DNA from 2 places in the Anaerotruncus sp. genome. Region 2 is predicted to be linked to the other one. Evidence: predicted binding sites of a transcription regulator. Region 2 holds the regulator's gene; the other holds the start of a gene.
What was found. Region 2 encodes NrdR, which represses ribonucleotide reductase genes. Its sites were predicted from a motif close to CACNANATNTNGTG; they were not measured.
Positions count from the first base shown of each region.

Region 1: a site for NrdR is predicted at 2,101-2,114, ahead of ACZO3G_RS04415 (anaerobic ribonucleoside triphosphate reductase). Genes of this name have one in related genera too.

Region 1 covers NZ_DBMDHH010000009.1:65,749-70,136, forward strand. The annotation lists gene abc-f (ribosomal protection-like ABC-F family protein) at 1-40, opposite strand, end outside; gene ACZO3G_RS04410 (peptide ABC transporter substrate-binding protein) at 345-1,955, opposite strand; gene ACZO3G_RS04415 (anaerobic ribonucleoside triphosphate reductase) at 2,278-4,388, shown strand, end outside.
Region 2 covers NZ_DBMDHH010000003.1:80,377-84,764, reverse strand. The annotation lists gene ACZO3G_RS01870 (spore germination protein) at 1-996, opposite strand, end outside; gene ACZO3G_RS01865 (DUF421 domain-containing protein) at 1,119-1,829, shown strand; gene ACZO3G_RS01860 (DUF4363 family protein) at 1,826-2,206, shown strand; gene nrdR (transcriptional regulator NrdR) at 2,267-2,737, opposite strand; gene ACZO3G_RS01850 (sugar phosphate isomerase/epimerase family protein) at 2,829-3,617, opposite strand; gene secF (protein translocase subunit SecF) at 3,738-4,388, opposite strand, start outside.

The DNA of each region.
Region 1 (4,388 bases), on a different contig from region 2:
CAAAGCTTTTTTTGAGGTCCCGCGCCTGTAACAGATACATAAAAATCCCTCCCGGACGTCCTGTCCGGGAGGGATTCCGATTCGCAGAAAGCGCGCGGCCATGCAAAAAAGCGCACGGGCGCGCGGCGCTGCCGCCCAGGGGCAGGGAGGCGCATTTTTATTGCGGGCAATAAAAATTTCTGCGGCGGATGCCAGCCGGACAGAACAACATAAGACGGCCGCAGCGGTCGCCGTGGTGTGTTCTTGATTCATCGGCTGTTATTTACGCATCTTCCGCAGAAACCTCGTGCTTTCTTAGATTTGGCTGTATTCTATCACAGGGCCGGGTTCTTGTCAAGCGGGGGCTATTCCCTGTCGGCCGACTGGAAGGAGACGCCCGTCAAAAAGGGCGAAAACCCGATGCCGGTGACGCCCTTGCCCGAGGCGTAGTAGCTCGTTTCGAAGTAGAGGGGGATGACCGCGCCGTCCTCGAGCAGGAGGGTCTCCGCCTGACGGTAGGCGTCGAACAGCTCAACACCGCTGAGGGTGGAGGCCGAATCGAGCAGCGCGTCGAAATCGGCGTTGGAATAGCCCGCCCAGTTCTGCCCCGAGCCGGACCGGAAGAGGGAGAGCAGCGCGTCGGGGGAGGAATAGGCGGCCGAGAGGGGCACGATGGCCGCGTCGAAATCGCCCTCCCGCACCCGTTCGAGGGCCTCCTCCTGCGGCAGGACGTTCAGCCCGGCGAAGAGTCCGAGGGAGCGCTGGAGCCCCTGCTGGACGTATCCGGCCAGCGCCCGCTGGTTGTTGCCCTCGCAGACGAGCAGCTCCCCCAGCGGCAGGGCGGAGAGCCCGAGGTCCTCGAGCCCCGCCACATAGCAGCGCTTGGCGAGGTCGGGGCTCGAGACGAGCGGCCCCTTTTCCCCGGCCCGCGCCCGGAAGGACTCCCCCTGCCAGAGGATGGCGGGCGGCACCAGCGTATCGGCAGCGCGCAGGTTGCCGGGGAGCCGCCCCTCAAAGAGGGAACGGTTGACGCTGTAGGCGACCGCCTGGCGGATGTTCGTGTTCGCGAGGGGCTCCTTGTGTCCGTTGAGCAGGAGCACCCACACGGTGTCCTCAAAGGAGGTGACCTGCCCGCCCGCGTCCTCCACGGCGGGAAGGTCGGAGAAGGAGACCTTGCAGGCGTCCGTTTCGCCCGCGAGGAAACGGGCGGCGGGTTCGGCGCCGTCCGCCGCGCCGGGCGTATAGAGGTCCACCCCGCGCGCGACGACCGGCTGGTCGTCGAGGTAATGCCTGTTGCGGCGCAGGGAGATCACCCGGTCGTTGTTCCAGTTGTAGAGATAGAAGGGGCCGTTGCAGAGCAGGCTTCCGATGTCGAAGCCGTAGCGGGCGCGCGTCGACTCGAAGAATTCCCGGCTGCAGGGCATCGCGTAGCTCGCGGAGAGCAGCTCGGGCAGGCGGCTGTCCTGCCGGACGAGGGTGATCTCCAGCGTGTAGTCGTCGAGTGCGCGCACGCCGAGCGAGGACTGGGGCGCCGCGCCGCTCAGGATGAGCGAGGCGTTTTTGACCGAGGAGAACTCCCCCGCGAAGGGGCTGAACGCCGCCGGGTCGAACATGCGGGAGAGCGCGAAGGCGAAGTCGTGTGCGGTCACGGGGGCCTCGTGGAAGGCGGACCGGCTGCTGGAGGCGTTCCACACGGCGTCCCGGCGCAGGCGGAAGGTCCAGACAAGCCCGTCGTCCGAGACCTCGCTGCTTTCGGCGAGGCGGGGGACCACCTCGCCGTCGGGAAGCTGGCGGTAGAGCCCCTCAAAGGTGTTGGAGATGATCATGCGGGCGGTCGTGTCGGTCGCGAACTGGGGGTCGAGCAGGGAAACGCCCGTGGGGACGTCGTAGCGGATGATCTCGCCGGCGGAGCTCCCGCATCCGCCCAGCAGGAGCAGCAGGGACAATATCAAAGCGGCTGCGCGCAGTTTTCTCATGGCGGCACCTTCCGTTGAAATCTTAGTCAAATTCTATCAGAATTCGCGCCGGTTTGCAAACCCGCGCGCACCCAAAAGGTGCGGAAAAGCCCGGGATTTGCTGCGCCGCGGGGGTTCGGCCTGAATCCCCAGAATTCGCCAAAAACACAACATCTTGTGCCAAACGAAAAAACCGCTACTAAAAAATGTGTTTTTCACCATTGACAGGGAACCTGTTTTCCATTAAAATAGAAACTGCGTGATGAAATGGAACTATATCTTGTGGAAAATAAAGAAAAATACCACAAAATATGGGGACAACAAGATAACGGAGGGTACCCGAATGATACAGACGATTGTAAAGCGCGACGGCCGGTGCGTCCTGTTCGACCTCGACAAGATCGCGGCCGCGATCTTCAAGGCGGCGCAGGCGCTGGGCGGCAGCGATTACGAGATGGCCCGCGCGCTGGCGGAGCAGGTGGCCGCCTCCCTCGAGGAGGCCGGGAACCAGAGCCCCACGGTCGAGGAGATCCAGGACGCGGTGGAGCGCACGCTCGTGGACAACGGCCACGCCCGCACCGCCAAGGAGTTCATCCTCTACCGCGCGCAGCGCACCCGCGTGCGCGATATGAACACCCGCCTCATGAAGACCTATGAGGAGCTCACCTACAAGTCGGCGGACGAGAACGACATCAAGCGGGAGAACGCCAACATCGACGGCGACACCGCGATGGGCACGATGCTCAAATACGGCTCCGAGGGGGCCAAGCAGTTCTACCACATGTTCGTGCTGCGGCCCGAGCACTCGAAGGCGCATCTGGCGGGGGACATCCACATCCACGACCTCGATTTCCTGACGCTGACGACCACCTGCTGCCAGATCGACATCGACAAGCTCTTCACCGGCGGCTTCTGCACCGGGCACGGCTTTCTGCGGGAGCCCAACGACATCTCGAGCTACGCGGCCCTCGCCTGCATCGCCATCCAGTCCAACCAGAACGACCAGCACGGCGGACAGAGCATCCCCAACTTCGACTACGGAATGGCCAAGGGTGTGGCGAAGACCTACCGCAAGCTCTACACCCGCAACCTCGCCAAGGGGCTCGAGCTCTTCTGCGGCATCGACGACGCGGAGGGGATCGCCAAGGCGATCCGCGACGGGATTTTCGACGCGCGGGGAATCGGCCCCGTCTTTGCGGACGACAACGGCTACCGAGACCAGGAGGCCGAGCTGCTGCACGAATACACCGACGGGGAGACGGCGGAAAAGCTCCAGCAGTTCGCCCGCCGGGAGGCGGTCAAGGAGACCCGCCGCGCCACCTACCAGGCGATGGAGGCGTTCGTCCACAACCTCAACACGATGCATTCCCGCGCGGGCGCGCAGATCCCCTTCTCGTCGATCAACTACGGCACCGACACCTCGCCGGAGGGCCGCCTTGTGGTCGAATGCGTGCTGCGCGCCACCGAGGCGGGGCTCGGCAACGGCGAGACCCCCATCTTCCCCATCCACATCTTCAAGGTGAAGGAGGGGATCAACTTTAACGACGGCGAACCCAACTACGACCTCTTCAAGCTCGCCTGCCGCGTGTCGGCCAAGCGGCTCTTCCCCAACTTTTCCTTCATCGACGCGCCCTACAACCTCCAGTACTACAAGCCCGGCCACCCCGAGACGGAGATCGCCTACATGGGCTGCCGCACCCGCGTGATCGGAAACCACTACGACCCCACCCGCGAGATTGTCAACGGCCGCGGCAACCTGAGCTTCACCTCGGTGAACCTGCCGCGCATCGCCATCCGCGCGAAGGGGGACGTCGACTGGTTCTTTGAGGAGCTCGACCGCAAGATCGACCTCGTGATCGACCAGCTCATGGAGCGGTTTGAAATCCAGGCGAAAAAGAAGGTCCGCAACTACCCCTTCCTGATGGGGCAGGGGGTGTGGATCGATTCGGACAAGCTCGGTCCCGATGACGAGGTGCGCGAGGTGCTCAAACACGGCACCCTGTCGATGGGCTTCATCGGGCTGGCGGAGACGCTCAAGGCGCTGATCGGCCAGCACCACGGGGAGAGCGAGTACGCGCAGAACCTCGGGCTGGAGATCATCGGGCACATGCGCCGCCGCATGGACGACGCGACCCGCGCCACCGGCTTCAACTACACCCTGCTCGCCACCCCGGCCGAGGGGCTTTCGGGGCGGTTCGTGCGGATGGACCGCAAGCAGTTCGGGGAGCTCGAAGGGATCACCGACCACGAGTTCTACACCAACTCCTTCCACATCCCCGTCTACTACAACATCTCCGCCAGCGAGAAGATCCGCCTCGAGGCGCCCTACCACGCGCTGACCAACGCGGGGCACATCTCCTACATCGAGCTGGACGGCGACCCGCTGAAAAACCTCGACGCGTTTGAGCAGGTGGTGCGCTACATGAAGGAGTGCGGCATCGGCTACGGCTCGAT
Region 2 (4,388 bases):
GGAGCCGACCGCGACATAGAGCCCCGGCAGCAGGATGGAGAGGGCGAAGGCCGCGTATTTGAGCCAGCGGATGAAGGTGGCGAAATAGGGCCGGTGGGAGTAGTCGTCGAGGCTCTGGAAGTTTTCGGCAAAGAGATAGGGCACGATGAGCGCGTAGGGAGTGCCGTCGACGAGCAGGCCGACGCGCCCCTCCGCGACCTTGGCGCAGAGGGTGTCGGGCCGCTCGGTGACGCCCACCCCCGAAAAGAGGGAGAGCGGCTTCGAATCGAGGAAGGGCTGAAGGTAGCCGCTTTCGAGCACCACGTCGATCTTCACCTTGGAGAGGCGGTATTTGACCTCGCGCAGCAGCTCGTCCGACACCGCGCCGCGCAGGTAGACGAGGGTGCAGTCGGTGCGGCTCTTGTCCCCGAAGACGGTCATCTCGAAGATCAGGTCGGGGGATTTGAACCGCCGCCGCAGCAGCGACATGTTGGGCCGCAGCATCTCGGAAAATCCCTCGCGGGAGCCGCGCACGTTGGTCTCCCCCGCCGGTTCGCCGACCGAGCGGCCGGAGAAGCCCTGGATGCCGAAGACCGAACCGCCTGCGATCCCGTCGATGAGCAGCACGACAAAGCCGGACATCATGAACCGGAAGAGCTCGCCGAAGGTGTGGATCTCCTTCTGGTCGGGCGCGAGCAGAGACTGGTGGCGCACCCAGTCGAGCACCGAATCGGGGCCGGGCTTTTCGAGTCTCAGGCGGGTGAGCGGCTCCGCGAACATCTCCGAAAAGGTCTGGGTGTTCACCATGCCCTCGCACATCAGCACGGCGCAGGGCACGCCGCACACCTGCACCTCGTGGATGATGAGGTCCCCGGAGTCGGTGAACATCGCGCGCACCCCGATCAGGTTGTCGAGCAGCGCGCTCCCCAGCTTTTTGTCCGCGCCCTCGTCCGGGCGCGGCGGCGCGTAGGCGGGCGGCGGTGCGAACAGCCCCTTCAGATAACGGATGACACCCATTCCCATTCCTCCCGTTTTACAGTTTGATACAGCGTTAGTATTGCCAGCAAAGCGGCGGGAATATCCATTCGCTTTCCGGCCAGACTAAGAGTCAGTAAAAATCGATGGAGGTTCGATGGCTTTTGTATATTGTATTCATCCGCGTGCTGATCATCTATGCGCTGATCATTCTGAGCCTTCGGCTGATGGGCAAACGTCAGATCGGCCAGCTCCAGCCCTCCGAGCTGGTCGTCACCATCCTGGTCTCCAACATCGCGACAATGGCGATCGAGGACAGCAACGTGCCGCTGATCGGCGGCATCATCCCCATCCTCACGCTGGTTTCCTTCGACGTTCTCATCTCCGCGATGACCCTGCGCTATAAAAAGATGCGCCGCATCGTCTCGGGTACGCCGCGCGTTATCATCCGCGACGGCAAGATCGACCAGAAGCAGCTCAAGGAGCTGCGCTTCACGATCGACGACATGATGGAGGAGCTGCGCGGCAAGGATATCTTCGACGTGCGCGACGTGGCGTTCGCGATCGTCGAAACGACCGGCTCCCTCTCGGTCTACCCCAAATTCACCGCCCAGCCCGCCACCGCCGGGATGCTCAATCTCCAGGCCCCTCCCGGCGCGGACGCGCCGCCCGTCGTGCTCATCGCGGACGGGGTCGTGATCGACAGCGCGCTTGGCTACTGCAACCTCAAATATGAGTGGCTCGAAAAAACGATCACCGACAACGGCTACACCACACAGGACATCTTCCTGATGACCTGCAACCGCCAGGCCGACTACCTGATCGTGCCCAAAGCACAGCTCAAGCTCAAGGACCGGAAGGAGGATGCGTCATGAAACGGGTCGTTGCAGTCTGCGTCATCATCGCGCTCATCCTCGCGGCGAGCACGGCCGCGCTCATGCACCTGCTGCGCGTGTCGGACGAGATGGAGGCCTCCCTCTCCGCCATTGCGGACGCCATCGACCGGGACGACATGCCGCGGGCCGCGCGGCTCACCGACGAGTTCCACGAGCAGTGGGAGCGCAACGAAACGGTCATGACGCGCTATATCCACCACGACGAGCTCGACACGATCACCGGCATCGTGGCGCGCCTGCCCATGCTCGCGAAATACGGCGAAACCGCCGAATACGCGGCGGAGGTGGCGCGCCTGCGCCACCTGATCTCCCACATCCGCGACGCGGAGATCCCCACGCTGCCGAATATCTTTTAGCACGGGCACAAAAAAGAGGGCCCATCCGGATATCCGGATGGGCCCTCTTTTCGTTTCAAATCATTTTCCGTCCCCGTCGCGGGAGCTCAGCAGGGTCTGGAGCTCCTTCATAAACGAGTCGATGTCCTTGAACTGCCGATAGACCGACGCGAAGCGCACGTAGGCGACCTCGTCGATGCCGCGCAGCTTCTCCATGGCGAGCTCGCCGATCTTGTAGGAGGGGACCTCCTTTTCCAGCGAGTTGCGCAGCGTCATCTCGATGTCCCGCACCGCCTCCTCGAGCACGTCGAGCGGCACCGGGCGCTTTTCGCAGGCGCGCACCATGCCGCCGAGCACCTTGCCCGAGTCGAACTCCTCGCGCGACTTGTCCTTCTTGATGACGATCAGCGGGGTGGTCTCGACGACCTCATAGGTGGTGAACCGCCGCCCGCACTTGATGCACTCGCGGCGGCGGCGGATGCGCTCCGACTCGTCGGTCGGACGGGAATCGATGACTTTGCTTTCGACATATCCGCAGTATGGGCACTTCACAGGACCATCTCCCTCATTCTGTTGGGGCGCTTGTTTATACTATCTGTATTACCCGTATCATAACACAAAATGCCCCGCAAAACAAGGAATTTTAACCATTTTCCGCGTGGATCGCCGCAAGAATCCGTGCATAACTGTCATCGAGCTCCCCATACCCGCCGTAGCTGTCGCGGTAAAGCTCGAGCATCACGCCGCCGTCGAAGCCGTACCCGCGCACCCTTCCGAGCAGCGCGGCAAGGTCGAGCTCCCCCGCCCCGAGCGGCAGGCAGTCGCCGCGCGCCCCGTGGTCGCTCACGTGCAGATGGACAAGGCCCTCCCCCATCGCGCCGGCCATCTCGGCGGGCGAATAGCCCGCCCGCACGCACTGCTTGATGTCGAGGACGAACCGCGCGCCGGGGAGATAAGCGCGCATGTCGGTGAAGAAATCGGGGCAGTAGCCCGCGCAGCGCGGGACGTTCTCCTGCGCGACGGTGACCCCCATCCGCCTCCCCGCCTCGCAGAGCTCCGCGAACCGGTCGAAATAGAACCGGCGGGAGCGGGTGGTGTTCCTGCGGTCGCCGTGGAAGACGAAGAGCTTCGCGCCAAGCAGGTTGGCGGCGTGGAAGTACCGCTGGTAGAAGGCGATCCCGTCCGCGAAGCGGCGTCGGTAGTCGGAGAAGAAGAGCAGCGGCTCGAGCCCCGAGGTGAACGGATGCACCGAGAGGATGCGGGTGCCGCCGCCGTCCGCCGTCCGGCGCAGCTCGCGCAGGTAGCCGTCGTCCAGCTCGCTCGGCGCGTTAAAAAAGACCTCCGCCGCCTGCGCGCCCAGGCCCGCGATATAGGAAAGCCCCCGCTCGGTGAGCTCGGGATAGAAACACGCGGTGGATATTCCGGCCAGCATCGGCCTTCCCCCTTCCGCCCCGCGGGGCAGTGACTTTTTCCATGATATGCGCGCCGTCCGCGCGCTGTCAAAATGGAGATGGGCCGCCGGCAGTGCCGGCGGCCCAAGAATGGCCCAGCCTTACTTTTTCGCGAGCTTGTGCTCCTGCCAGAGCGTCCAGAGGGAGCCGGAAATGAACATCGAGGAGAAGAATCCGGCGAACATGCCCACCAGAAGCGGGAAGGAGAAGGTCAGGATCGAGCTGACGTTATAGACGAGCGACATCACGCACACGCAGCCGACCGCGATGACGGTCGAAACAGTGGTGTTGATCGAACGGGACATCGACTGGTTGACCGAAATGTTGACCAGGTCCTTGTAGGAGGTCTTGACCGGCAGCAGCCTGCGGTTCTCACGGATGCGGTCGTAGACGATGATCGTGTTGTTGATCGAGTAACCCAGGATGGTCAGCATGACCGCGATGAAGCTGTCGTTGAGCGGGAAGCCGCAGACGACGAACGCGCCGTAGGCGATGATCAGGTCGTGGACGAGCGCAGCCACCGCGATGACGCCCGCCGACCAGCCGTTCATCTTGCGGAACCGGAAAGCGATATAGACGATCATCAGGATGGAGGCCACGGCGACCGCGACCACCGATTTGAGCAGGAAGTCGCGCCCGATCGACGGGTCGACGTTGCTGATGCTGGCGGTCTGGATGTCCGCGCCGGGGAACTTCTCGTTGAGCGCCGTGTTGACCGCGATCTGCTGGTCCGGCGTGACGCCCGACTTGGA